3 regions of the Acidovorax sp. SRI_002 genome follow, and region 1 is predicted to be linked to each of the others. Evidence: predicted binding sites of a transcription regulator. Region 1 holds the regulator's gene; each other region holds the start of a gene.
The links. The regulator sigma-54, encoded in region 1, starts transcription at its own class of promoters, with help from an activator protein. The targets are predictions, from matches to a motif close to TGGCANGNAANCTGCTTT.
Positions count from the first base shown of each region.

Region 2: a site for sigma-54 is predicted at 6,264-6,281, ahead of AC2YJX_RS12385 (ammonium transporter). Genes of this name have one in related genera too.
Region 3: a site for sigma-54 is predicted at 2,375-2,392, ahead of AC2YJX_RS13845 (transglutaminase family protein). Genes of this name have one in related genera too.

Region 1 is NZ_JBYCZW010000008.1:275,579-285,223, reverse strand. Features, by position in the region: gene AC2YJX_RS22375 (dicarboxylate/amino acid:cation symporter) at 1-407, shown strand, start outside; gene AC2YJX_RS22370 (DUF2214 family protein) at 611-1,057, shown strand; gene AC2YJX_RS22365 (PsiF family protein) at 1,136-1,504, opposite strand; gene argS (arginine--tRNA ligase) at 1,708-3,417, shown strand; gene AC2YJX_RS22355 (SPOR domain-containing protein) at 3,427-4,071, shown strand; gene AC2YJX_RS22350 (thiol:disulfide interchange protein DsbA/DsbL) at 4,152-4,808, shown strand; gene lptA (lipopolysaccharide transport periplasmic protein LptA) at 4,917-5,570, shown strand; gene lptB (LPS export ABC transporter ATP-binding protein) at 5,582-6,379, shown strand; gene AC2YJX_RS22335 (RNA polymerase factor sigma-54) at 6,379-7,968, shown strand; gene AC2YJX_RS22330 (acyl-CoA thioesterase) at 8,036-8,518, shown strand; gene AC2YJX_RS22325 (THUMP domain-containing class I SAM-dependent RNA methyltransferase) at 8,515-9,645, shown strand, end outside.
Region 2 is NZ_JBYCZW010000004.1:238,634-248,278, reverse strand. Features, by position in the region: gene AC2YJX_RS12405 (methyltransferase) at 1-918, shown strand, start outside; gene AC2YJX_RS12400 (hypothetical protein) at 1,037-1,588, opposite strand; gene AC2YJX_RS12395 (tRNA dihydrouridine synthase) at 1,834-2,796, shown strand; gene AC2YJX_RS12390 (phospholipase D family protein) at 2,965-4,884, opposite strand; gene AC2YJX_RS12385 (ammonium transporter) at 4,991-6,193, opposite strand; gene ribD (bifunctional diaminohydroxyphosphoribosylaminopyrimidine deaminase/5-amino-6-(5-phosphoribosylamino)uracil reductase RibD) at 6,758-7,867, opposite strand; gene AC2YJX_RS12375 (type IV pilin protein) at 7,893-8,336, opposite strand; gene AC2YJX_RS12370 (PilC/PilY family type IV pilus protein) at 8,366-9,645, opposite strand, start outside.
Region 3 is NZ_JBYCZW010000004.1:565,466-575,110, forward strand. Features, by position in the region: gene AC2YJX_RS13835 (FAD-binding oxidoreductase) at 1-1,329, shown strand, start outside; gene AC2YJX_RS13840 (alpha/beta fold hydrolase) at 1,501-2,223, opposite strand; gene AC2YJX_RS13845 (transglutaminase family protein) at 2,405-5,902, shown strand; gene AC2YJX_RS13850 (circularly permuted type 2 ATP-grasp protein) at 6,062-8,707, shown strand; gene AC2YJX_RS13855 (transglutaminase family protein) at 8,710-9,645, shown strand, end outside.

The sequences.
Region 1 (9,645 bases):
CGCTGGCCGCGCTGTTCATCGCCCAGGCCACGAACACCGAACTGACGCTGGGTCACCAGGTGGCGTTGCTGCTGGTGGCGATGCTCAGCTCCAAAGGCGCAGCAGGCGTGACCGGTGCAGGCTTCATCACTCTGGCCGCCACCCTGGCCGTGGTGCCTGAAGTGCCGGTGGCCGGCATGGCGCTGATCCTGGGCGTGGACCGCTTCATGAGCGAATGCCGCTCGCTGACCAACTTTATCGGCAACGCCGTGGCCACCGTGGTGGTATCCCGTTGGGAAAACGCGCTGGACCATGAGCGCCTGGATGCCGCGCTGAACGGTCATCCTCTGCCCGCCCCGGCCACTGCCATGGCCCCGGTGGTGCCTGCGGATGTGCCCGCAGGCGCGATGGCCCGCACGGTTGCCTGATCGCGTCCGCTCCGGTGTTCGGTCAAAGCGGCGCAGGCCCTCGGGTCTGCGCCGCTTTTTTTTGGGGGGCGCAATGCGGTGGCACGCATACCGGCATGCCGCGTTGCGCGGCGGTAGCGAAATTCCTCAAGCAAAATGGCGGCCACCCGGGCTCCAGAAAAGCCGCGCGCAATGAGGTCCTGGGTTTTGCAAAGGAAACCCCCATGACCCTCGAAGCCGTCCTCGCCGCCCTGCACCTGGTGGCCATCCTGACCTTTGTGGTCTTTTTATCGAGCCAGGCGGCGCTGTGCCGCATGGAGTGGATGAACGCCGCTGTGGTCGAGCGCCTGGCGCGGCTGGATGTGATCTACGGTGTGGCGGGGGCGCTGATGATCGCCAGCGGCGTGGCGCGTGTCCTATGGGGCATCAAGGGGGCTTCGTGGTATCTCTCGCAGCCGCTGTTTCACATCAAGATCACCATCGTTCTGGCGATGGTTCTTCTGTCCTTCTGGCCTTCGCTGGTGTTTCGCCGCTGGCACCATGCCCTGCGCAGCACGGGGGCACTGCCAGCGGCGCAGGAGGTGGCCAAGGTACGCCGCCTCGTGATGATCCAGTCCCACGTGTTGCCCGTGGTGGCGGTGATCGCGGTGTTCTGGGCGCGGGGCTGGTAGGCGTCGCAAGAAAGACGTTCCACCCAGAAAAAAGCCGCTGACCCTGACGGGCAGCGGCTTTCTTTGTTTTGTCAGGGCTTATTTGTTCTTCAGGCATTCGCTCATGAAGGCCTTGCGCTCGTCGCCCTTGAGCGTCTTGGCTTTTTCGTCAGCGTTGCAGGCCTTCATCTTGTTTTGCTGGGTTTCTGGCTTGTTGCTCAGGCAGGTCTTCATGAAAGCCTTGCGCTCGTCGCCCTTCTTGTCCGCCGCTTCCGCATTGCAGGTGGCCATGCGGGTCTGCTGCTTGGTGGGCGCGGCGGCCGATGCCGCAGGCGCTGCCGGCGTGGCGGGGGTTGCTGCCGTGGCCGGGGCGGCGGCCTTGGCTCCAGCGGCAGGGGCGTCGGCAGCGTGGGCTGCGCCGAACGAAAGGACCAGGCTCAGGGCTGTCAGGGAGAGAAGCTTGTTCATAGGGGCTCCAGTAGAGTGTGGCATCTGACGCAACCTGCGTCGGATTGCCCGATTACAACGTATGCCCTGGAGACGGGGCTGACACGCCGCAGGCCAGGCCATGATTCTTTACGATCTGTTGCGTACTGGCTGCGCAGGGCTGCTTTGGCGGTGCTGGCGGCATGCTCGGTGAGCGCCCCGGCCCGGCCCCGTAAAATCCGCCGATGCTCACAGCCAAAAATGAATTGCTCGCTGCGCTTGCAGCCGAGCTGGAAGTCCTGTCCCCTGGCGCTGGCGCCAAGGCGGCGTTTGAATCCCCCAAGGTGGCGGCCCATGGCGACTTCGCCTGCACCGCCGCCATGCAACTGGCCAAGCCGCTCAAGCTCAATCCCCGCGCCTTGGGTGAACAGCTCAAGGCCGCACTGGAGGCCACGCCAGCCTTCACCCGCTGGGTGGATGCCATTGAAATCGCCGGACCGGGCTTTCTGAACATTCGCTTGAAGCCCGCCGCCAAGCAGGAAATCGTGCGCGAGGTGCTGGCCGCTGGCGAGCGTTTCGGCTATCAACCCGACAACGGCCAGCGCGTGCTGGTCGAGTTTGTCTCGGCCAACCCCACCGGCCCCCTGCACGTGGGCCACGGCCGCCAAGCGGCTCTAGGCGATGCCATCTGCAACCTGTTCAGCACCCAGGGCTGGAAGGTGCACCGCGAGTTCTATTACAACGACGCGGGCGTGCAGATCGATACGCTGACCAAGAGCACGCAGCTGCGCGCCAAGGGCTTCAAGCCCGGCGACGACTGCTGGCCCACCGACAGCGACAACCCGCTGGCCAAGAACTTCTACAACGGTGACTACATCGCCGACATTGCCGAGGCCTTCAAGGCCAAGGCCACGGTGAAGGCCGACGACCGCGAGTTCACGGCCAACGGCGACGTAGAGGACTACGACAACATCCGCCAGTTCGCCGTGGCCTACCTGCGCAACGAGCAGGACAAGGACCTGCAGGCGTTCAACCTGCACTTTGACGAGTACTACCTGGAGTCCAGCCTGTACACCAGCGGCCGCGTCGAGGCCACGGTGAACAAGCTCGTCGCCAATGGCAAGACCTACGAGCAAGATGGCGCGCTGTGGCTGAAAAGCACGGACTACGGCGACGACAAGGACCGCGTCATGCGCAAGCAGGACGGCTCCTTCACCTACTTCGTGCCTGATGTGGCGTACCACATCGCCAAGTGGGAGCGTGGCTTCACGAAGGTCGTCAACATCCAGGGCACGGATCACCACGGCACCATTGCCCGCGTGCGTGCCGGGCTGCAAGCGGCCGACGTGGGCATTCCGCAGGGCTACCCTGACTACGTGCTGCACACGATGGTGCGTGTGGTCAAGGGTGGTGAAGAGGTCAAGATCAGCAAGCGCGCAGGCAGCTATGTCACGCTGCGCGACCTGATCGAATGGACCAGCAAGGACGCCGTGCGTTTCTTCTTGCTCTCCCGCAAGCCCGATACCGAGTACACCTTCGACGTGGACCTGGCCGTGGCGCAGAACAACGACAACCCCGTGTACTACGTGCAGTACGCGCATGCCCGCATCCAGTCGGTGCTGCGCGCTTGGCAAGAGGCTGGCGGTGGCGACGTGGCTTCGCTGCACGATATTGATCTGTCGGCTCTCGAAGGCCCACAGGCCCAGGCGCTGATGCTGCAGCTGGCCAAGTACCCCGAAATGCTCACGGCTGCGGCCGACGGCGAAGCCCCGCACGATGTGACCTTCTACCTGCGCGACCTTGCCGCCAGCTACCACAGCTACTACGACGCCGAGCGCATCCTGGTGGACGACGAGGCCGTGAAGAAGGCTCGCCTGGCGCTGGTCGCCGCCACCGCGCAGGTATTGCACAATGGCCTGGCCGTGCTGGGCGTGTCGGCTCCAACCAGAATGTAAGCAGTCACTATGAAGAAACAACAGACGGGCGGGACCATCGTCGGCTTTATCGTTGGGGTCATCGTGGGCCTGGGCGCTGCCTTGGCTGTGGCGGTGTACGTGACCAAGGTGCCGGTGCCCTTCCTCAACAAGGGCAATGGCCGGGGCGTGGACATGGACGCCGCCGAGACCCAGAAGAACAAGAACTGGGATCCCAATTCGCCTTTGTATGGCAAGAATCCGGCTCGCCCGGCAGCCCCGCCCGCTGTGGCTGCCTCGGCGCCCACCCCAGCCGCGCCGGATGCGCGGGCTGTGGCATCGGCGCCCGCACCCAAGCCCGCTGCCAGCAAGCCCGAGGCCAAGGCTGAAACCAAGCCCGGCGCCGACCCGCTGGGCGATCTGGCCGTGGCCAAGGCTGCTGCCAAGGGCAATCTGGACCCGTTCGACTACTTTGTCCAGGCCGGGGCTTTCCGCACCCAGGCGGACGCCGATGCGCAGCGCGCCAAGCTGGCCATGCTGGGCTGGGAGGCCCGCGTGAGCGAGCGTGAGCAAAATGGCCGGGCGGTGTTCCGCGTGCGTGTGGGGCCGTTCACCAAGCGCGACGACGCCGAGCAGCTCAAGGAGAAGCTCGATGGCGCCGGTCTGGAGTCGGCGCTGGTGCGCGTGCAGCGCTGATGCGCCAAGCTTCGGGAGGCTGAACTTTTTGCGGGGGCATGGCTCACATCCCCCAGACCTGTAACAGGAGAGTCTTTGTCATGAAACGCCGTGAGTTTTCTTTGTCCGCCGCCTCGGCGGTTGCCGCTTCCGCCCTGACGTTGCCAGTGGCCACCCCCGCGCTGGCTCAGGCCCGCCAGTTCAAGGAGGGCAAGGACTTCCGGCGGCTGGACAAGCCGGTAGCGCCCGACGCGCCTGCGGGCAAGGTCGATGTGATCGAGTTCTTCTGGTACAGCTGCCCCCACTGCAACGCCTTTGAACCCGCGCTCGACGCCTGGGTCAAGGCCGCCCCCAAGGACCTCTCCGTCCGTCGTATGCCCGTGGCCTTCAACGCGAGCTTTGTGCCCCAGCAAAAGTTGTACTACGCCCTGGAAGGCATGGGCAAGCTCGAAGCCCTGCACGCCAAGGTGTTCCGCGCCATCCATGTGGAAAAGCAGAAGCTGGCCAAGGACGACGAAATTTTTGCCTGGGTGGCCCAACAGGGTGTGGACGCCGCCAAGTTCAAGGAAATCTACACCTCGTTCAGCGTGTCCAACCAGGTTCGCCGTGCTTCGCAACTGCAGGACGCCTACGGTGTGGAGGGCGTGCCCTCGATGGGTGTGGCGGGCAAGTTCTACACCGATGGCACCATGGCGGGCAGCATGCAAAACGTGCTGCAGGTGGTGGAACATCTGGCGACAGTGGCCCGCAAAGGCTGACGGTTTTCGCCCGGCCGCCGGTTCCCATTGGCAAAAGCCCGCACATGCGGGCTTTTTTCATGGAGGAACGCGACGGGGTGGCTACAATGATTGCAAGATTCGTGCCCTATGAACCATCGCCTCCTTCCGATCCTCCTGCTCGCGGCCCTGGCCTGCACCTTCGGTGTGGCCCATGCCGAAAAGGCCGACCGCGCCAAGCCCATGAACATTGAGGCGGACGCTTTGCGCCATGATGAGCTCAAGCAAACCAGCGTGTTCTCTGGCCGCGTGGTCATGACCAAGGGCTCCATCGTGCTGCGTGGCGCGCGGCTGGATGTGCGCCAGGATGCCGATGGCTACCAGTACGGTGTGGTCACGGCTGAGCCCGGCAAGCGCGCCTTCTTCCGGCAAAAGCGCGACACCCTGCCGGGAGCACCCGATGAGTTCATCGAAGGCGAGAGCGAAGTCATCGAGTACGACGGCAAGGCCGACAACGTGCGCTTCATCACCCGTGCCGAGTTGCGCCGCTACCGGGGCGCTGTGCTCAGCGACGAGATCACCGGCGCCGTGATTGTCTACAACAACCTGACCGACGTGTTCTCCGTGGACGGAAAGCGCACCGCCACCAACGCTGCGGGCGATGCCCCCGCGCCGGGCAGCCGCGTGCGCGCCGTGCTGGCCCCCAAAGATCCACCGCCCGCTGCGGCGGCCCCCGAGGCGGCGTCCCCGGCCTCAGCCCCGGCGCTGCGCCCCAGCAACAGCCTTGGCGGCGGCGCCAAGTGAGTGGGCCCGCTGTGAGTACCGGTCCTGACACTCAGGCGGGTAGCCGCCTGGGGCCTGATTCCCAGGCGGGCAGCCGCCTGGAGGTGCAGCACCTGGCGAAGTCTTATGGCAGCCGCAAGGTCGTCAAGGACGTTTCGCTGGTCGTGCAAAAAGGTGAGGTCGTGGGGCTGCTCGGCCCCAACGGCGCGGGCAAGACCACCTCGTTCTACATGATCGTGGGCCTGGTGCGCAGCGACGAGGGAGACATCCGCATCGACGGCCAATCGGTGGCCCACATGCCCATCCACCGGCGCTCGCGCCTGGGCCTGTCGTACCTGCCTCAGGAAGCCTCGATCTTTCGCAAACTCACGGTCGAAGAGAACGTGCGCGCCGTGCTGGAACTGCAGCGTGGTGATGACGGCCAGCCGCTCTCGCGCGACGCCATCGAGGAGCGCCTGACGGCCCTGCTGCAGGAGCTGCGCGTGGACCACCTGCGCGCCTCGCCCGCCATGGCCCTGTCCGGCGGCGAGCGCCGCCGCGTCGAGATTGCCCGGGCCCTGGCTACACAACCGCGTTTCATCCTGCTGGACGAGCCCTTTGCCGGCATCGACCCCATTGCCGTGATCGAGATCCAGCGCATCATCGGCTTCCTGAAGGCGCGGGGCATTGGTGTGCTCATCACCGACCACAATGTGCGCGAAACCCTGGGCATCTGCGACCACGCCTTCATCATCAGCGATGGCCGCGTGCTCGCGCAGGGCACGCCGTCCGAGATCGTGGACAACGCCGAGGTACGACGTGTTTACCTTGGCGAACACTTCAGGATGTGATGAAGCCTGGACTCTCGCTGCGCGTCTCGCAGCATCTTGCATTGACCCCCCAGCTTCAGCAGTCCATTCGGCTGCTGCAGTTGTCCACGCTCGAACTCTCGCAGGAAGTCGAGCAGATGCTCGACGAAAACCCGTTCCTCGAACGCAATGCCGACGAAGCTCCGCGCGAGGAGTTTGGCCTGGAAGCCGCCGACACGCCCGCGCAGCCCGATGAGTACAGCGCCGATGATGCTATATTTTCAGGAGCTATCAGCGCAAGCAGCACAAGCGCTGAAGGCCAAAATGATGCTGAAGCACCGAGTGCTGGCGCTGACGAGCCTGACTGGAGCGGTGACGGCACGGTAGAAATGGCGCCCAACGACGCGGAGTGGGGCGGGGATGCGCCCGCCCGCAACCGCAACGACTCCGAAGGCGACGAGGCCGACGCCACCGAGCTGGCCCGTTCGCATGAATCGCTGACCGCCTTTTTGCACCGTCAGGCGCTGGCGCTGCGCTTGTCCGAGATCGACCGCGCCGCGCTGCGTTTTCTCATTGAATCGCTCAACGACGACGGCTACCTCGAAGAGCCGCTGGAAGAGCTGGCCATCAGCCTGGCCGGGCCGGACGACCTGGAGCAAATCGAAGAGCTGGTGCACCGCTTCACCGTGGCCCAGCGCCTGCTGCAAAGCCTGGAGCCCACCGGCGTGGGTGCGCGCAACCTGGCCGAATGCCTGACGCTGCAGCTCACGGCGCTGGCTGCCGACGAGGACAGCGATGCTGACCCCGACACGGTGCAGACCGCGCTGCGCATTTGTCAGCAGCCGCTGGAGATGCTGGCCCGCCGCGACATCCGCCGCCTGACGCAGCTGTGTGGCGACGGCGAAGAGCGCACTCGCGCCGCCATGGCGCTGATCGCTCGCCTGGAGCCCCGCCCCGGCCGTCGCTTTGCCGACGTGGAGCGCAACATCATCATTCCCGATGTCATCGTGCGCAAAGCCGGGCGTGCCAATGGACGCGATGGCCAGCACAACTTCATCGTCAGCCTCAACCCCGATGTGATGCCGCGCCTGCGCGTGCACGACATTTATGCTGGCGCCCTGCGCGGCCACAAGGGCGGCGAGGGTCACCAGGGCATGCAGCAGCGCCTGCAGGAGGCGCGCTGGTTCATCAAGAACATCCAGCAGCGCTTTGACACCATCCTGCGCGTCTCGCGCGCCATCGTGGAGCGGCAAAAAAGCTTCTTCACCCACGGCGAGTTGGCCATGCGCCCGCTGGTGCTGCGCGACATCGCCGACGAACTGGGCCTGCACGAATCCACCATCAGCCGCGTGACCACCGCCAAATACATGGCTACGCCAATTGGCACGTATGAGCTGAAGTACTTCTTTGGCTCCGGCCTTGGCACCGAGACGGGTGGCAATGCATCCAGCACCGCCGTGCGCGCCCTTATCAAACAGTTTGTGGCCGCAGAAAGCCCCGCCAAGCCGCTGTCCGACAGCCAGATCGCCGAGATGCTCAAGGAGCAGGGCATCGAGTGCGCACGCCGCACCGTGGCCAAGTACCGCGAAGCGCTCAAGATCGCGCCGGCCAACCTGCGCAAGGCGCTGTAGGTACCCCGGTTGGGGGCGCATGGCTCGCCCTGTTTGAATTTTTCGTTTTTCTATCCGCCACCCCACCATGGCCCGCATCGTCTTCGACCTCCCCCCGCACTTCGGCTTTGCCACCGAGCTGCAGATCTACATCAGCCACGTCAACCAAGGCGGGCACCTGGACAACGCGCAACTGCTGAGCCTGGTCTCTGAAGCGCGGGTGCGCTTCTTCCAGTCGCTGGGCTACCCCGAGGCCGACGTGGGCGGGCTGTCCATCGTGGTCGGCGACATCGTGGCGCAGTACAAGTCCGAAGGTTTCCACGGTGAAACCATGCGCGTGGAGATGGCGCCTGCGGACTTCAACCGCTATGGGTTTGACCTGGTCTTTTGCATGACCGAGAAGACCTCAGGCCGCGAGGTGGCGCGCGGCAAGATCGGCATCGTCTTCATCGGCAAGGCCGACCGCAAGGTGGCGCCGATCCCCGAATCCATCCGCCAATTGCTGCTGGCCCGCGCGGGAACGCCGGATTCCCACGCATTGTCTGAGCGCGTATCCTCCCCATCGACATGAACCAACTCCAACTTTTTCTCCCCTGCGCCGCTGGTGTGGAGGGCTTTCTGGCCGACGAGGTGCATGGCATCACCGGCCTCACGGGGCAAGACCTGCTGGTCGGCCGCGGCGGCGTGCTGCTGCGCGCCTCGTGGCGCGAGGCGCTGCTGCTCAACCTGCACAGCCGCCTGGCCCAGCGCGTGCTGGTGCAGTTGGCGCACCGCCCGTACCGCTCCGAGAACGATCTCTATGCCATGGCCAGCGACGTGGCCTGGGAAATCTGGTTCACCACGCGCCAGACCTTCAAGGTCGAGGTGACCGCCCAGCACAGCCCGCTGCAGAGCCTCAACTTCGCAGGTCTCAAGGTCAAGGACGCCGTGGCCGACCGCTTTCGCGCCAAAAGCGGGGTGCGCCCCGACGTGAACACCCAGTGGCCCGATGTGCGCATCCACCTGCACCTGACCACCGACGAGGCCACGATCTACATCGACACCTCGGGCGAGCCGCTGTTCAAACGCGGCTGGCGCGAAGACAAGGGCGATGCGCCACTGAAAGAAACCCTGGCCGCCGCCATGATTGCCGCCAGCGGCTGGGACCCGCATGGCGACAACCCCCAGCCCCTGTACGACCCCTGCTGCGGCAGCGGCACCATCGTGATCGAGGCCGCGCAGATCGCCTGCCGCATTCCGGCCGGCATGCTGCGGCGTTTTGCGTTCGAGAAGCTGCTGCCGTTCCAGGCCCATGTCTGGGATGCTATTAAAAAAGAAGCTGAAAGCGCAATACAGACAAGCGCTGTGCCCCTGTTTGGCAGTGATGTGGCCTTCCGCATGGTCGATTTTGCGCAGCGCAATGCTGAGCGCGCAGGCGTGGCCGATGCCGTGCAGCTGCGCGGCGGCGACGCCCTGCAGCGCATGCCGCCCTGCGAGCAGCCCGGCGTGATGCTGCTGAACCCGCCCTATGGCGAGCGCATTGCTGCTGCAGGCAGCGCAGGCCGCAACGCCAGCGAGCGCGCCGCCGACCGTGCCCAGGGCATGGCCGTGGGCCGCGAAGAGGCGCAGACCGAGGATGGCGGCGAATTCTTCAGCCAGCTGGCCTCGCACTGGAAGAAGAACTACGCTGGTTGGCAGGCCTGGATGCTCACACCCGAC
Region 2 (9,645 bases), on a different contig from region 1:
GCCAAGGCCGCCGAAAAAGCTGCTGCCGCCACCCCCGCCGAAGCCTTTCATCTGCACCGCCAGGCGCAGGCGCAGCGCGCGCGGGTGCTGGCGTCGGTGCTCATCCCGCTCGAAGGCGACTACACCATTGACCTGCGCCGCGCGCCCGATTGGCGCCAGGCCTGTACCGAAGCCTGGGGCCCGGCCACGGGCGAGCGCTCGGTGGCCACGCTGCGTGAGTTGCTGGGCCTGGTGGGCGCGCACGAATGGCGCAAAAAGGGTGTAGAAGTGCCAGCGCTTGGCGCTCCGCCGCTCAACCGCATCCACCCGCACTACGGCGTGTTCTCGCCCGTGCGCGGCGAATACGTGGGCCTGGTGGCCGACACGGCACTGCCTAGCAAGACATTGGCCTTTGACATTGGTGTGGGCACGGGGGTGCTGTCTGCCGTGCTGGCACGCCGTGGGGTGCAGCGCGTGGTGGCCACCGACCAGGACCCGCGCGCCCTGGCCTGCGCGCGGGAGAACCTGCAGCGCCTCGGTGTCATGCCACAGGTTGAGCTGCTGCAGGCCGACCTGTTTCCGCCCGGCCGCGCGCCCCTGGTGGTGTGCAACCCCCCGTGGGTGCCCGCACGGGCCAGTTCGCCCATTGAGCACGCGGTGTACGACGAAGGCAGCCGCATGCTCAAAGGCTTTCTGGCGGGTTTGTCCGACCATCTGGAGCCTGGCGGCGAGGGCTGGCTGATACTGTCGGATTTGGCCGAACACCTGGGTCTGCGCCCACGCGCGCAACTGCTCGAATGGATTGCCGATGCGGGGCTGGTGGTGCGTGGCCGGCACGATGTGAAGCCGCACCACGCCAAGGCGGCCGATGCGGGTGACGCCCTGCACGCTGCCCGCGCGGCGGAGGTCACTTCGTTGTGGCGGCTGGCTGCAGCCTGACCACGGAGTCATTTTCACAGGACCTACGCAAGTCCGGATGCAACAGCCGCCTCGCCATGGGGTGAACCGCTTGCCTGAACCCTGTTTTGCGCAAGACACGTTTCAAAAAACCTACCCCTCAAGCCAGTGCTGAGGGTTGGGTCGAATCAAACGGCTCGGAGGCCGAAGGTGCAGAAGGCAGCAACTGCTCGAATCTTTCGCGCAGGCTGGCAGCACGTTCGGCCCCCGCGGTCATCGCTACTTCTTCAAACATGGCTTCGCCCACGTCCAGCATGCTCGCGCGGTCCTTGGCGGCGCGCAGCGCCTCGCGAAACTGCTGCGCCAGCACGGGGTCGCGGCGCACAAACAGACGCTCGCAGGTGTCGAACAGGTACATGCGTGCACCGGCCAGGGAGCGCAGGGCATCGCCGGGCTCCGGGCGCTGGATGGATGGCTTATTGTGTGCAGCGGTTTGCGCGGCGGAGGGCGGCGGTAGATCGGCGGGGCCGGCCAGGTAGCCCTGGCGCATGAGGTTGTCGACAATCTGCGCGCCGATGCCGTTGTACATGGCCTGCAAGTCGGACAGCGGCTTGCCATCCACCAGAAGCAGCAGAGAACGCTCCCGCAGGCTCAGGGTGCGTACGCCGGGCAAGAGTTCCAGGCGGGCTTTTTCGGTTTTTTGTAGCAGCATGGGGGTCTCCATTCACGGGTGAATGGCGGAGATTGCAGCAAGCCGCCATGACGCTGTGATGACCTCGCTGCCGCACAATGGCGGGCTGCCCCTGGTCGTAGCATGGCTGCAAAAGCAGTATTTGCTATATATTTAATAGCTGCTTGCGCTTATCCATAAAGCGCTAGGGCCCTTTTGATTCATATTTTGGCTGTGTGCGGGCCGCGCTCTGTGCTGGGGTGCTGGGCCCGGTGGCCTTTCTCGCGATGACCTTGCTGCTTGCCCCCATGGAGGGGCTCCTGGATTTTGTGCTGCGTGATGTGCTGACCCGCGTGGGCGGGGTGGACCGCTGCGTCTCGGAGTTCATCCGCATCACCGGCACGCTGCTGCCGGACAAGGTGTTTCTGCGCTACGTGCCGGAGTTGCACAACGGCAGCCGCACGCTGGCCGGTGTGCCGGTGCGTGCGCAGCTGCTGGGCTCTGATCCCGTCTGCATGGCTGAGAACGCCGCACGCCTGGCGGCCCTGGGGCCCGAGGGGATCGACCTGAACTTTGGTTGCCCGGCCAAGGTTGTCAACCGCCACGGCGGGGGCTCGGCGCTGCTGCAGGAGCCCGAACGCATCGCCACCGTGGTGGCCGCTGTGCGCCGCGCCGTGCCTCTGCACCTGCCCGTGTCCGCCAAGATGCGCCTGGGTTTCAACGACACCGGGCTGATGCGCGAATGTGCGCAGGCCATGCAGGCGGGCGGCGCTGCTGAGCTGGTGGTGCATGCCCGCACCAAGGCCGACGGCTACCGGCCCCCAGCGTATTGGGAGCACATCCCCACCATCCGCGCTGCGGTCGGCATCCCCGTGGTGGCCAATGGCGAGATCTGGACCGTGGCCGACGCGCAGCGCTGCCGCGAAGTGTCGGGCTGCGATGCGCTGATGCTCGGGCGCGGCATGGTGGCTGACCCCGGCCTGGCCCGGGCCATCCGCGCGTCGGATGCGGGGCAGCCCGGCGCGGACACGGTGGCCTGGGCCGACCTGCTGCCGCACCTGGCGGCCTTCTGGCAACTGGTGTGTGACGACTTGGAACCACGCCAGCGCGCGGGGCGGCTCAAACAATGGCTCAACCTCCTGCGCAGGCGCTTTCCGGAGGCCGAGGTCGCCTACCAGCGCGTGCGCACGATGACGGACCAGCGGGCGATCACCGCGTGGGTGGATGCATTGCAGCCAGCCGAGGGTTGATCTAGGGATGTCCTGCATAACCCTCGCGAGTCGGTGGTAGTGCGGATCGGGACAGACCGCAAGGCGTCTTTTCTTGCCAATAGCGGTGCTATTGGCAAGAAAAGCAACGCAGCGGACCGCCCGAGACCGCGCTATCACCGACCGCAGGGAGTTTTATGCAGGCCATCCCTAGAGCAGGTGATCCGGCGCCAGCGGGCTCAGCAGTTGCAGCATCAGCCGCAGTGGCGCGCTGGCATCGGGTTCGGTGGTGGCATCTGGCAGGCCGCTGCCCTCGGGGGCATGCCACACCAGTTGGCCGCCATCGCGCAACTGCACATGCCAGGCGGCTTCGCGCAATGCCGTTTCGATCTGCGTGGTGGCGCGGCGTGACAGGTCGCTGCTGCGGATCAGCAGCGCGATCTCCGTGTTCTGCCGCTGCGAGCGGATGTCCAGGTTCATCGAACCCACCACCAGCAGGCGGCCGTCCATGATCAGAATCTTGGAGTGCAGCATGGCGCGTGAGCTGCCGACAGAACTGGCCGCACCGCTGGTCCCATCACGCCCCCCCGTGCTGCCCGTGGAGCCCAGTGCCCCGCGCAGCACGCCCGTGAGCTCGCTGCGCATTTCGTACAGCTCGACGCCCATGGCCAGCAGATCGGGCCGGTGGCGCGCATAGCCTGCGTGGGCAATGGGTGCATCGTTGGAGGCCAGCGAGTTGGTGAGCACCCGCACCCGAACGCCCCGCGCGCGTGCGGCTGCAAAGGCCTGCTTCATGTCAGGCCCTGGCACGAAGTAGGGCGAAATGATGAGCAGATCGCGCCGCGCCTGTCCCATGAGGTGCAGCAGCCCATCCACCACGGTATCGGTCTGGGCATCAAGAGTTGCAGGGTCGGGGGTAGACACTGCTGCAGTGGCCGATGGGATGCCGTTGGCGGGATTGGGCGCTGACGATTCGGGTGGGGCAGCGGCCCCGGCAGCAACGGTCAGGGCTTCGGTGGGGGCCTTGGCTGGCGCACGCGCAGCGCCCCGCGACACGACGGCGAGGGGCGTGGCCCGGGCCGGGGGCTTTTCAGGCAGCGCGGCCAGGGAGGTGCCATCGGGCGGAATCTTGGCTGGCTTGTCCACCAGCACCGCTGCCGGGGCCCAGGTGAACTGCGCTTGCGCCAGGTCCATGGGCTGGTAGTCCCAGATGCGCGCACGCTGGGCGGCGGTGGTTCGCCGGCCGTCTTGCACGGGCTGGCTGTCCGGTGCCAGGGCGCCACCCTGGCCTGCGATACGCTCGCGCTGCACGGCATCTGAGTTGCGCATGCGCTCGCGCAGAATGTCCAGTTCCTCCCGCGTGACCAGCGATTGCACGGGGTAGGCGCGCTCGTTGTTCCAATAGCTGTCGAAACTGCGGGAGAGATCCTGCACCACAGGCCCTGCGGCCAGCACGTCCAGGTCCACAAAATTGCCGGAGTCGGCATTGCCGAAATAGGCGTCCCCCAGGTTGCGGCCCCCGGTGACGCCCATGGCGTTGTCGGCGATGAAGAGCTTGTTGTGCATGCGCTGCTGCACCCGCGAAAAGTCGCTCAACGCGCTGAACATGCGCCCCAGCGGCGAGCCCCGTGTCCCGGTGAGCGGGTTGAACATGCGCATCTCGATGTTGGGCACAAAGGCCAGGCGCATCACCTGCGCATCCCGGCCCACGCTGTGAAAGTCGTCCAGCAACACCCGCACACGCACGCCGCGCCGGGCTGCGGCCACCACACTGAGCAGCAGGCGCTCGGTGCTGGCGTCGGCATGGATGGCGTAGTACTGCAGGTCCAGCGTTTTCTGCGCGGCATCTACCAGCGCCAGGCGGCTGCTGTAGGCTGCCTGTGGCCCACTGAGCAGCAGGAACCCCGAGGGGTGGCGGCCGCCTGCCGATGCCCGGCGCTCCTCGACGAGTTGGCCCAGGGGCGTCCCTGCGGGGGAGGCCAGGGCGCTCGACACCGGCCGCTCCACGTCCTTGGGCAGGCCGGCGCAGCCGCTGGTTGCGCCTGCGACGATGACGGCCAAAAGCGCCAGCCAGCCGTAGCGGGCCGTGTTGCCCAGAAACGCTGGAATGGCAGGGGTCGATAAAAGCATGGCGCGATTGTGACCGTGTGGCGGTGGCCGCGCTTGTCAGACGCGGCGCCAACTCCGCCACAGCGGCTGCCAGGTTGGCAGTGGCCTTCTCAGCGCCTCGCCGGGCTTACCAGCTCACTTCGCGGTCTGGCGTGGCGCTGATCTTGTGGATCGACAGGTCAGCCCCGTCAAATTCCTCTTCCTGCGTGAGCCGCAGGCCCACCGTGCTCTTGAGAATGCCATACACCACCAGGCCACCTACCAGCGCCCAGGCCACGCCCAGGGTGCTGCCGATCAACTGGGCCGAGAAGCTCACACCACCGAGCCCACCCAGCGCCTTGCTGCCGAAAATGCCTGCTGCCAGCCCGCCCCATGTGCCGCACAGGCCATGCAACGGCCACACGCCGAGCACGTCATCGATCTTCCAGCGGTTCTGGGTGAGCGTGAACATCACCACAAAGATTGCTCCCGCCACGGCACCCACCACCAGCGCTCCCAGCGGGTGCATCAGATCGGAGCCCGCGCACACAGCCACCAGCCCGGCCAGCGGGCCGTTGTGCACGAAGCCCGGGTCGTTCTTGCCCAGCACCAACGCCGCCAACGTGCCGCCCACCATGGCCATCAGCGAGTTCACCGCTACCAGGCCGGAGAGCTTGTCCACGGTCTGTGCGCTCATCACATTGAAGCCGAACCATCCCACCACCAGCACCCAGGCGCCCAGCGCCAAAAACGGGATGTTGGAAGGCGGGTGGGCAGAGATGGCCCCGTCCTTGCGGTAGCGGTTGGCGCGCGAGCCCAGCAGGATCACGGCCGGCAGGGCGATCCACCCGCCCATGGCATGCACGACGATGGAGCCCGCAAAGTCGTGGAACTCTTCGCCCGTCAGTCCTTTGATCCAGGCCTGCACCCCAAAGTGCTGGTTCCAGGCAATGCCTTCAAAGAACGGATAGACAAACCCCACAATGACCGCCGTGGCCATCAGCTGGGGCCAGAACTTGGCCCGCTCCGCGATCCCGCCCGACACGATCGCCGGAATGGCAGCCGCAAAAGTGAGCAGGAAGAAGAACTTGACCAGTGCGTAGCCGTTTTGCTGCGCCAGCGATTCCGCGCTCACAAAGAAATGCGTGCCATAGGCCACGCTGTAGCCCACCACAAAATACACCACTGTGGACACCGAAAAGTCCACCAGGATCTTGACCAGCGCATTCACCTGGTTCTTTTTGCGAACCGTGCCCAGTTCCAGAAAGGCAAACCCTGCATGCATGGCCAGCACCATGATGGCCCCCAGAAGAATGAACAGGGCATCAGTGCCCTGTTTGAGTGCTTCCATAACGTCCTCGCGCGATTGGTTGATCTGTTCTGGTGCGTTTCGAGCCTAGCTACCAGATTTGCACCAAATTGAAGCAAAAATCGCGCCAAAGAATGGTGCGTTGTTTTGCACTGTTTTGGTGTGGTGCGGAAAGGGCTGGGGAGGAGAGGTGACAATGGGCCGTGCCGCGAGGGTCGCCGCCGCCCAGCAGCGATGACGACGGCGCGAGCGCGCAACTGCCATCCAGTGAAAGTTGCGAGGTATCTGGCTTGTGCAAAGCCCAAGTTTTGAGCGAGTTTGGCGCTGGTGTCTTTGTGAGAGTTTTTTTAGTATCAAAACGCAGCCGCCTTGCCGAGGCTGTCGTCTTCTGCGGAGGTGGGCTGAGCTGGGTGGTGGTGGCGGGTCATCTTTGTGCTGCGCGGTTGAGCGCCCCTTGCGGCTGGGGGCTTGCGTTGTTTTGCAGGCACTTCCCACTGGGATGCGCCCGCAGAGCCCACCAGCTGCTGTTGTTCGGTCGTTGCCCCACCCATTATTTACCTTCCGCATGGCGAAGCCCGTGCCTGCCGGGAGTGTGGGGTGGGGGAATTAGAAACTGTCGCGTCCCTGCACCCGTGCCACAACACGCAAGTCCGCGCCCAAGGTCTCTACGGACTTGAATTCCAGCGCCAGCCCATCGGCCAAGGCCGTCAACGGGCCAAAGTCTGCAATTCCCCGTCCCGCACCCAAAAGCCGTGGTGCCAGGTACAGCAACAGCTCATCGACAAGGCCTTCTCGGACCAGAGAGCCATTGAGCTTGTGCCCAGCCTCTACATGCAGCTCGTTGATGCCCCGTTGGCCCAGGTCCTTGAGCATTGCCGAAAGATCGACCTTGCCGTTCGCATTGGGCAGGTAGATCACCGTGGCTCCACAGGCTTGCAAGGCGGCCTTCTTGGTTTCGTTGTCGGAGGCCGTGTAGACATAACAATCGCGCCCTTTCATTAGCAGATTGGCGTCGGTCGGCAATTGCGACTGGCTGTCCACCACCACCACATGGGGCTGGCGTGGCGTGGGAACTTCGCGGACGTCGAGCCGGGGGTTGTCATCCAGCACGGTGCCAATGCCCGTCAATACAGCACACGCCCTGGCCCTCCACGCGTGTCCATCCGCCCGCGCAGCGCGGGACGTGATCCACTGGCTGGCGCCATTGTTCAGGGCGGTAGTGCCATCCAGCGAGCTTGCTACTTTCAGCCGCACCCAGGGTGTACCCCGGATCATGCGGCTGAAAAAACCAATGTTGAGTTCTCGGGATTCTTCAGCCCCAGGGCCGACCACGACCTCCACCCCTGCCGCACGCAGCCGGTCAAACCCACGTCCGCCCACCAAAGGGTTTGGGTCCGCCAACGAGGCCACCACTTTGGCAACACCCGCTTGGATTAGTGCATCGCAGCAGGGGCCAGTTCGCCCATGGTGGGAACAGGGCTCCAGCGTCACATAGGCTGTGGCGCCTGCCGTGTCGAACCCCTTGCCGCTGGCGTCGCGCAGGGCCACGACTTCAGCGTGTGGCCCACCCGCATGCTGCGTGAACCCTTGGCCTATCACTTCGCCGCTTGGAGAGACAAGCACGCAGCCAACACGAGGGTTGGGGTTGGAAACAAAAAGCGCTTGGGTGGCGAGCCCAAGCGCTTGGTGGATATGGGGGGGCGCTTTATGAATCATGGCGCCCAAGATGGTAGCTTAGTGGCTATTTGTCCCAGCAGGTGGCATCAAAGCCAGCGTCGGTTTGGATTTTCCCGTTGGCGCCTCGTATCCCTGTGTGGGTCAATGTGTAGTCGCCGCACTTGTCACCTGCCTGGGGAGTGCCAGCCCTCGGTGTTGCCGTCAGTGTGAATGACGACGTCGTGGCAGGCCCACCAATGGCGATGGTATAGCGCTTGGTAGGGTCCAGAGTCCCATCCGAACGGCGAAACTGGAGGGAATTTGGAATAGCAGTTGGATAACTGCCGGTGGCAGTGGAGGCTCTCTCCAACCATTGTTGCGCCTGTAGCAATCCAGCGCGCGCGTCAGCACGGTGCCCGCGTCGGATGTACTCGCTGTACGAAGGTATGGCGATTGCGGTGAGGATGCCAATGATGGCCACCACAATCATCACCTCGATCAGCGTGAAGCCTTGGTGCTTTTTATGCATATGATTTTGCTCCCTGGTTGAAGCACCGATTATTGCAGCTGGCGCCAGCTGGGGCGTGCAGGTTGCTCGGGCATGCGTGCAAGCTTGTCGGGCTTGTTGTCTCCTCCGGAGAGCGTAATGGTTTTTTTGCCGGCTACATTGCTGACAGCTCCGGGTGGCAGTGTCATCCGTGACACGCCATCGTCTGTGGTGTTGTAGAAGCCATCACCATTGCGGTCCATAACCTGTACGCCTGGTTTCTTGCCATCCATGATATTGAGCAAGGTAAGGTAGGCTTTCTCTGGCGTGCCTGCCGGTTCACAGGTTTCGTCAGTAGAACCGTTGCCACCGTACGCTGGAGTAACTGAAAAAACCATCAAATTGTTGCTTGCATCGAAAAAACTCATCGGACGCAGCACACGCTCGCTGGTTACTTGAAAGTTGAAGTACCAGCCTTTCTTCACCGGGCCTTTGGTAGCATCGTAGTTGACATTATTCTGGGTCATTTGCCAGAAGCGCCGAGCAGAACTTACTCCTTGACCCGCAATCCCTGCGGTATCCACCATGTCTTGCTTAACCAGATCGCTGGTTCCACTGACAGCAGTAGGAATCACACCATCGTCGGATATATCTGTGTTGATCACAAGCTTGCCAGAATCGATTTTGTAGTGTGTATTGTCAAGAATGGAATAGACAGACTGCACATCTGTACTGCTCCGATCATTGTCAGTTAGATTCGCGCCGGTACCAAAGGCCACCATCATTCCGCCGGCACCGCGGTCATTTGCCTTGACGGTGGGAGGTGCAGTGATGGGCTGCCGCTTCCCCGAGTACTCTGCGGTAAACAAAGGTTTGCAAATAGAAGTTTTCCAGGCACAAGGTGTGGCATCGGTGCTTCCCCATGCTGCGACCGACCAGACGCTGGCATTAGGGCTGGTCAAGTCGAACTTCCAGAGATTACCTTTCAGATCACCAGCGTAAACGATATCCACTTTACCATCGCTGTTGATATCCACTGGTTTGGGTGCCGAAAGGCCGTTGGCAATGACATTGGTGTCGAGAGTAGCATTAACTGGAGAGCTGATTTTTTGGTTCCCTGTGGCAACAATTTTCACCAATTCCTTGAGGCCATCCAGATATTGAATCAGTAGAACGGGCCGCTCATTTTTACTGTTATACCCATTGCCCATAATTACAGCCCACCGGTTGTCGTTCATCATTGCGACTTGGCTGGCTTTGAATGGATTGTTGTCATCCATGACGGGAGGATGGAAAATATGACCAATGTCCTCATCGTCGCTGCCTGCCGTCAATGGTGCGCTGGGGTGCA
Region 3 (9,645 bases), on a different contig from region 1:
GACCCGCTGCGCGTGGGCCGCCTCTCACAGGACTTTGCCTGGTTCAGCCCCGTGCTCAAGCGTGACCTGGCGGGCAAGCGCGGCGACATCGCCGTGCGCCCGCGCACCGAAGCAGAAATCCGCCAGGTGGTGGCCGCCTGCGCCAGCGCGGGCATTCCCCTCACCGTGCGCGGCAGCGGCACCGGCAACTACGGGCAAAGCACGCCGCTGCACGGCGGCGTGATCCTGGACCTGTCGGGCTACAACGCATTTGGCTGGGTGCGCGGCGGTGTGGGCCGCGCGCAGTCGGGCATCCGGCTGGCAGACTTTGATGCGCAGGCCAAGCCCCATGGGCAAGAGCTGCGCTGGCTGCCCAGCACCTACCGCAGCGCCACGCTGGGCGGGCTGTTTGGCGGCGGCTTTGGGGGGGCAGGCTCCATCAACCACGGCCCGCTGGCCGCGCCTGGCAACGTGCTGGCCGTGCGTGCGATGACGGTGGAGCCCGAACCGCAGATCATCGAACTGCACGGCCCCGAAGCCATGCTGCAGCACCACACCTACGGCACCAACGGCATCGTGCTGGAGCTGGAAGTGGCCCTGACCCCTGCCGTGGAGTGGACCGAATGCATCGCTACCTTCGACAAGTTTGACGACGCGCTGGAATTTGCCGACCGCTTTGGCAGCGCCCCCGGGCTGGAGAAAAAGGAGGTGTGTTTTCTGGCCGCACCCATCCCGCAATACTTCACCAGCCTGGCCGAGCACTTGCCCGCCGACCAGCACGCGGTGCTGATGCTGGTAGCCCCGCACTCCGAAGCCGGCATGCGCGATATGGTGGCTCAGCACGGCGGCCAGATTACCTACCGCAAGACCGCCGACGAAGTGGCCGGCAGCCACAAGACGCTGCTCGAATACACCTGGAACCACACCACCCTGCACGCCCTCAAGGTGGACAAGGGCCTGACTTACATCCAGAGCGGCTTCAACCCCATGCACCGCCTCAAGCAGGTGAAGGCGCTGGAGGCAGCGCTGAAGGGCGAGGTGATGATGCACCTGGAATTCTTGCGCACCAAGGAAGGCGCCTTCAACTGCAGCGGCCTGCAGATCATCCGCTACACCACCGAAGAACGCCTGAACCAGATCATGCAGATCTACCGCGACCACGGCGTGCAGATCAACAACCCGCATGTGTACATCGTAGAAGACGGCAAGCAGAACAACCTGGACCCGGCCGTGGTGGGCATGAAGCGCCGCTTCGACCCGCAGGGCCTGCTCAACCCCGGCAAGCTGCGCAGCTGGTATGCGGAAACACAACTGGCGCCCGAGACAAAGCCAGCGCGACAAACTGCCTGAGAGCGCCTCACAAACTTCCCTGGCGTCGTTGTCCCACCTTGCCGTACTCCTTGTACTGCCTGAGGCCGAACGCCTAGGGATGGCCGTTTCGCTGAGTTTTTTGAGCCGCTCTAAGTCCATCCCGCCCACCACTGCGCCCTCGTCCACAAGGCGAGAGGAAGGAAGCTCAGGTCAGATCCATCCGCTGCGCGCCAACCACTGCACCAGCAGCCGTGTCACCGTTTCAGGTTGCTCCATGGTCAGCATGTGGCCGCTGTCCGGCAAGAGGTGGTGCTCAGCACCGGGCACCAGCGCCGCAATCTCAGCCGAACATTCGGGCGGCGTGAGCTGGTCAGCCTCGCCGCATACCACCAGCACCGGGCAGACCACGCCGGGCAGGTGCTGGCGGGCATCGGGCCGATGGATGACGGCGCGGTTCTGGCGAACCAGGTGGGAGGCGCCTGCGTCCAGCACAAAGTCGAGATAGGCCTGCACCAGCTCAGGCCGCGTGGCGTTGTCAGGATGAAAGGCAAAGGCCACGTTGGGCTCGATCACTTCGCGCAGGCGGCCTTGTTCAAAGAGTTCGATAGCGGCTTCGCGCAGCGCCCGCATATCCGGCGTCTCGGGCCGCGCGGTGGTGCCCAGCAGCGCGAGCCCGGCCACACGCTCCGGCGCTTGGCGCGCGGCTTCCATGGCGATCATGCCGCCCATCGATGCACCGGCCAGCACCAGTGGCCCCGCGTGCTGTGCCAGCAGCCGGGCGGCAAAGTCCTCGATGGTGTGCAGACCCACATCCTGGTGGGCCGTGGCGACAGCGGGGCGCAGCGCGGCGGGCAGCAGCGGCAGCACGCCGCGCCACATGCGTTCATCGGCCGCGAGGCCGGGCAGGAGCAGAAGTTGGGGGGAATGGGACATGGGTGAATCAGGGCATCACCAAGTTGGTGCGCGATAAGCTAGAGAGAGAGAGAGAGAGAGAGAGAGAGACAGCCCCAGCAGCGGGGCACGGACCGCACATTGTGAACAGCCGATGACCGCTTGTCACCGCCCTTGGAATAGTTGCCCGCGATGGCTCGGGACTTGCTAGCATGGCCTGCATATGCCTATCCACGCCGCGCTCCACCACGTCACGCACTACCAATACGACCGGCTGGTCGGCCTCGGGCCACAGACTATCCGATTGCGGCCCGCGCCCCACTGCCGCAGCAATGTGATTTCGTACTCGCTCAAGGTCGAGCCCGCGCAGCACTTTATCAACTGGCAGCAGGACCCGTTTGCCAACTACCAGGCGCGGCTGGTCTTCCCCGAGAAGACGCGCGAGTTCAAGGTCACGGTGGACCTGGTGGTGGAAATGGCGGTGTACAACCCCTTCGACTTCTTCCTGGAGCCCGAGGCCGAGAACATCCCGTTCAACTACAGCAGCGATGTGCAGCAGGAGCTGGCACCGTACCTGGCCACCGACCCGATGACACCGCTGGTGCAGGCCTATCTGGACAAGGTGGACCGCAGCAAGCAGCGCACCATCGATTTCCTTGTCAAGCTCAACCAGCAGGTCTCGCAAGACATCCGCTACCTGATCCGCATGGAACCCGGCGTGCAGACGCCCGAGGAGACGCTGCAAAAGGCCAGCGGCTCGTGCCGCGACTCGGGCTGGCTGCTGGTGCAGCTGCTGCGCCACCTGGGGCTGGCGGCGCGGTTTGTGTCGGGCTACCTGATCCAGCTCACGCCCGACGTGAAGGCGCTCGATGGCCCCAGCGGCACCGACCACGACTTCACCGACCTGCACGCCTGGTGCGAGGTCTACCTGCCCGGCGCGGGCTGGATCGGCCTGGATGCCACCAGCGGCCTGATGGCGGGCGAGGGCCATATCCCGCTGGCCTGCACACCCCAGCCCTCGGGGGCCGCGCCGATTGAAGGCGGCGTGGACAAGGCCGAGGTGGAGTTCAGCCACGAGATGCGCGTGACGCGCATCTTTGAATCGCCCCGCGTGACCAAGCCCTACACCGAAGCCCAGTGGCGGGCCGTGCTGGCGCTGGGCGAGCGGGTGGACGCCGACCTTGTGGCGGGCGATGTGCGCCTGACCATGGGCGGCGAGCCCACCTTTGTGGCCGTGGGCGACCGCGACGCGCCGGAGTGGAACACCGACGCCCTGGGCCCCACCAAGCGCGGTTTTGCCACCGAGCTGGTGCACAAGCTGCGCGCCGAATACGGCCAGGGCGGCTTCCTGCACTTTGGCCAGGGCAAGTGGTACCCGGGTGAGCAGTTGCCGCGCTGGGCACTGTCGATCTGCTGGCGCGCCGACGGCCAGCCCGCGTGGCAGAACCCCGCGCTGTTTGCTGACGAACGCAACCCCTCGCACTACACCAGCGCCGACGCCGAACGTTTTGTGCGCCACCTCACGCGCAAGCTGGGCATCACCGACCGCTACATCCAGCCCGGTTATGAAGACACCTTCTACTACCTGTGGCGCGAGCGGCGCCTGCCGGTCAACGTGGACCCGTTTGACGCGCGCCTGGACGATGAGCTGGAGCGCGCACGCCTTCGCCGCGTGTTCGAGCAAAAACTCGACAGCGTGGTGGGCTACGTGCTGCCGCTGCAGGCAGGCGAAGGCGCTGGCACGCTGGTGGGCAGCGTGTGGAGCACCGGGCCGTGGTTCTTCCGCGATGACCGCATGCTGCTCATCCCCGGCGATTCGCCCATGGGCTACCGCCTGCCGCTGGACGCCCTGCCCTGGGTGAAGGCGTCGGACACCGATCACCTGATCGCGCAAGACCCGACTGCACCCCAGGGCCCGCTGGCCGCTGCCGCCACGCTGCGTGCGCGGTATTCCGTTCCAGCGGGCCCTGTCACCGGCGACCGCGACCTGCCCTACCTGGCGGGCGCCACCGCACCGGGCGAGGCACGCCGCATGGCGCAAGGCACTGCGGGCGGCGACCACGCGCGCCAGGCAGGGCAGCCCGACCCCCATGCGGGCGTGCAGCCCCCGGGCAAGTTCCAGTCGGCCGCAGGCCTGTCACGCACCGCCCTGTGCGTGGAGGTGCGCGACCCGCGCCGCGCCAGCGGCCCCAAGGCGGAGAAGGTGGGCGAGAAGTACGGCGTTTTGTACGTGTTCATGCCGCCCCTGGCACGCCTGGACGACTACCTGGACCTGCTGGCCGCCATCGAAGCCACGGCCGAAGAGCTGGGCATGAAGATCGTGCTCGAAGGCTACCCGCCCCCGCGCGACGCACGCCTGAAGGTGCTGGCAGTCACGCCCGACCCGGGCGTGATCGAAGTGAACATCCACCCCTCCAGCCATTGGAAGGAGCTGGTGCAGCACACCGAGTTTCTGTACCAGGCCGCGTGGGAGACGCGCCTGTCGGCCGAGAAGTTCATGACCGATGGCCGTCACACCGGCACCGGCGGCGGCAACCATTTTGTGATGGGCGGCGCCACACCGGCCGACTCGCCGTTCTTGCGCAAGCCCGAGCTGCTGGCCAGCCTGCTGCTGTACTGGCACAACCACCCCAGCCTGAGCTACCTGTTCAGCGGCCTGTTCATCGGCCCCACCAGCCAGTCGCCGCGCGTGGACGAGGCGCGCAACGACCAGCTGTATGAGCTGGAGATCGCACTGCGCGAGATCGAATCCAACCGCGCCCTGTACGGCCAGGACATGCCGCCCTGGCTGGTGGACCGCACGCTGCGCAACATCCTGGTGGACGTGACGGGCAATACCCACCGCAGCGAGTTTTCCATCGACAAGATGTTCTCGCCCGACAGCAGCACCGGTCGCCTGGGCCTGCTGGAGCTGCGCGCGTTCGAGATGCCGCCCCACGCCCACATGAGCGTGGTGCAGCAGCTGCTGCTGCGCGCCCTGATCGCCCGCTTCTGGAAGGCGCCCTACCGCGCGCCCGCCGCCCGCTGGGGCACCGAGCTGCACGACCGCTGGATGCTGCCCACCTTCATCCAGCAGGACATGCACGACGTGATGGCCGAGATGAACACTGCAGGCTACGCGTTCGACCCCGCCTGGTTTGCGCCACAGTTCGAATTCCGCTTCCCCATGGTCGGCACCGTCCAATCGATGGGCGTGGAGCTGACCCTGCGCAACGCGCTGGAGCCCTGGCATGTGATGGGCGAGGAAGGCTCTGCGGGCGGCACCGTGCGCTATGTGGACTCGTCGCTGGAGCGCATCGAGGTGCGCGTGACGGGCATGAACGAAAGCCGCCATGTGGTCACCGTCAACGGCCAGCCGCTGCCGCTGCAAAGCACGGGCACGACCGGCGAATTTGTGGCCGGTGTGCGCTACAAGGCCTGGAACCCGCCCTCGGCCTTGCACCCGACCATTGGCGCCCATGCGCCGCTCACGTTCGACATCGTGGACACCTGGATGAACCGCTCGCTCGGCGGCTGCCAGTACCACGTGGCGCACCCGGGCGGGCGCAACTACGACACCTTCCCGGTCAACGCGTATGAGGCCGAAAGCCGCCGCCTGGCGCGCTTCTCGCGCATGGGCCACACGCCGGGCAGGCTGGCGGTGCCGCCCGCGACCATTGAACTGCCGGGCAGCCGGGAGTTTCCGTTCACGCTGGATCTGCGGCGAAAGATGCGGAGGTAGAGAAGCCCCCCTGAGTCGCTGCGCGCCTTCCCCCCAGGGGGACGACGCCCTTGCTGCGGGGCGGCCCTTGCTTGGCGTCTCTGGCATCGGCCCCGCCAGTTTCGACGGTGCGGGTTACCCGCAGAGTGTTGTCGACCAAATGCCCGAAAATCGAGCGCAGTGAACCACCTCAACGACAGCCTCCCCACCCCCGACCCTTCTGACAGCGCAGCCCAGTTGGCGGCTGCACTGGCGCCCGCTGCGGCGGCCGGGCATTTTGACGAGCTGCGGGGTGCCAGCGTGGCGGACGCCCCCGGCGCTGTCACTGCATCGGCCACTCCCAAATCAATAGCAAACAAGCCAGATATCACTGGCGCCTGGGCCCAATTCTTTGATCAATTGGGGCCCGAGGGCTTCCAGGACCTGGACCGGCGCATGCAAAGCCTGCAGCGCCAGGTGCGCGACAACGGCATCACCTACAACGTCTATGCCGACGCCGACGGCCCGCAGCGGCCCTGGTCGGTGGATCTGTTCCCGCTGATCCTCTCGCAGGGCGACTGGGCACACATCGAGCGCGGTGTGCTGCAACGCGCGCGCCTGCTCAACCGCGTGATGGCCGACGTGTATGGCCCGCAGGAGCTGCTGCGCAAAGGCCTGCTGCCCAGCGCGCTGGTGCAGGGCCACCCGGGCTACCTGCGCGCCATGCATGGCGTGCAGCCCGTGGGCGGCACCCATTTGCACATCGCGGCGTTCGACATGGCGCGCGACGCGCAGGGCGACTGGTGGGTGGTGACGCAGCGCACGCAGGCGCCCTCAGGCCTGGGATATTTGCTGGAGAACCGGCTGCTCATCTCGCGCCTGTTCCCCGAGGCGTTCAGCCAGATGCATGTGCAGCGCCTGGCCGCCACCTACCGCGCACTGCTCGACGGACTGCGGCAGATGAGCCCGGCGGGGGCGGATGCGCGCATCGTGCTGCTCACGCCCGGCCCGTACAACGAGACCTACTTTGAGCACGCGTACCTGGCGCGCTACCTGGGTCTGACGCTGGTCGAGGGCAACGACCTCACCGTGCGCGACGCGCGCCTGTACCTCAAGACGCTGCATGGCCTGCAGCCGGTGCACGGCATCCTCAAGCGCCTGGACGACGAGTTTCTGGACCCGCTGGAGCTGCGCAGCGACTCGCGCCTGGGCGTGCCCGGCCTGCTGCAGGCCATCCGTGCGGGCAACGTGCTGGTGGCCAATGCGCCGGGCTCGGCGTTCCTCGAATCGTCGGCGCTGCTGGGCTTCATGCCTGCGCTGTCGCGCCACCTGCTGGGCGAAGAGCTGGCCCTGCCGTCGCTGCCCACCTGGTGGTGTGGCGAGCGCTCGGCCATGCAGGCGGTGCTGCCGCAGCTCGCGCACAGCGTGATCCGCCCCACCTGGCCCATGGCGCAGCGCGTGCCCGTGCTGGGCGGTGCGCTGTCGGCGCAAGACCTGGCGCAGTGGTCCGCACGCATCGAAGCCCAGGGCGACGAATACACCGTGCAGGCCCACCTGCCGCTGTCGCAAATGCCCACCTGGCGCAGTGAAGCCGCAGAAGGTGCGGGCCAGGGCGGCAGCCCCATCGCCCCCCGCTCGGTGATGCTGCGCGTGTTTGCGGTGTGCGACGGCCCCGGCTCGTGGCGCGTGTTGCCGGGCGGGCTGGCCCGCCTGGCCCAGGGCGACAGCGGCATTACATCCATGCAGCGCGGCGGCAGCAGCGCCGATGTATGGGTGCAGACAGATGGCCCCGTGGACACCACCACGCTGCTGGCCCACAACCAGGCCGCGCCCGCCGTGGTGCACCGCAGCCGCCAGGTGACCAGCCGCGCGGCCGAAAACCTGTTCTGGCTGGGTCGCTACACCGAACGCACCGAGAACGTCACGCGCCTGGCGCGCATCACGCTGCAATGCCTCAATGGGGAGGACCAGACCTCGCAGCCGCTGCTGACCTGGCTGAGCGCCATGGGCGTGAGCCAGGGGCTGGTGCTACCGACCGTGCCTGCGGCCGGGCAGGCACGGCGCGTGTTCGAGCGCTCGCTGATCGCCGGGCTGACGCAGCCCGCGCAGGTGACCAGCGTGGGCTACAACCTGCGCGGCATCCTGGGTGCGGCCTCGGCCGTGCGCGACCGTTTGTCGCAGGAACACTGGAACCTCATCGTGCGCGCCGAGGCGGAGTTTTTTGCGCCCCGCACAGGAGCCGAAGACGACGGCGACTATTCGCCGCTGGACGCGCTGCGCCAGCTGGAAGGCCTGAGCGGCCACACCGCAGCCATGACGGGCCAGCAGACCGACCGCATGACCCGCGACGACGGCTGGCGCCTGCTGTCCATCGGGCGCCACCTGGAGCGCCTGGGCTTTCTGGCCTCGGCGCTGGAAAGTGGCCTGCAGACCGGCGCCGTGCACGATGAGGGCGGCTTCGAGGCCATGGTGGCGCTGTTTGACAGCACCATCACCTTCCACGCGCAGTACCAGCAGCGGCGCGACATGCCCGCCCTGCTGGACCTGCTGGTGATCGACCGCGACAACCCCCGCTCGCTGGCCTGGGTCGCACAGACGCTGCGCGGGCGCATTGCCAAGATCGAAGCGACCGCCGGTACGCCCTGCGAATCCGCCGCCACGGGCATCCCCGAAGCGTCCGACCTGTCGCTGGTGGCCCTGTGCGCACAGGACGCCGAAGGCCGCCATGCCACTCTGGAGGAATATCTGGGCCGGTGTGTGCGGGGTGTGATGGGCTTGTCGGATGTGCTGGCCACGCGCTACTTCACGCATTCGGCGGATGCACTTCGGCACAGCGTAGGAGCTTGACCATGAAGCTGCGCGTCATCCACGAAACGGTGTACCACTACAGCCCGGCGGTGCAGAACGCCCAGCACATGGCCCATCTGCGTCCGCGCACCGGTGTGGTGCAGCGTGTGCTGACCCACAGCCTGCAGGTGGACCCCGCCCCAACACAGTGCAACATGGTGCAGGACGTGTTTGGCAACACCCGCGCGTTCTTCAGCCTGCCGTTCACCCACGAGCAACTGCGGGTGCGCGCCGAAAGCCTGCTGGAGACCCTGCCCGTGCCCGCCGCACCGCCCGGCGAGCCCTGGGAGGCCGTGCGCGAGCGCCTGGGTTATCGGCGCGGCCAGCCCTACCACGCGGCCACCGAGTTCAGCTTTGCGTCGCCCTATATTCCCCGGCATGCCGACTTCGTGGCCTATGCCGCCGAGAGCTTTGCACCCGGCCGCCCGCTGATGCAGGCCGCCCGCCACCTGATGTCGCGCATCCATGCCGACTTTGCCTACACCGCCAACGCCACCGACGCGGGCACGCCCGCGCTCGAATCGTTGCGGCTGCGCCGGGGCGTGTGCCAGGACTTTGCCCACGTGATGATCGGCTGCCTGCGCAGCCTGGGCCTGGCGGCGCGGTATGTGAGCGGCTACCTGCTGACCGAGCCCCCGCCCGGACAACCCCGGCTGGTGGGGGCCGATGCCTCGCACGCCTGGGTGTCGGTGTGGTCACCGGCAGCCGACGAAAGTAATGGCGCATCAGGCGACAACACCTGGTTTGACCTGGACCCCACCAACGACCGCGCGGCGGGCGAGGACTACGTGACCCTGGCCATCGGCCGCGATTTTTCGGATGTGTCGCCGCTGCGCGGCGTGATCCACGGCGGCGACCACCATGTGCTGCAGGTGGGCGTGACGGTGGAGCCGGTGCCGGCCGCTATGGCCGCTGCGCCAGACGCACCAGATACACCC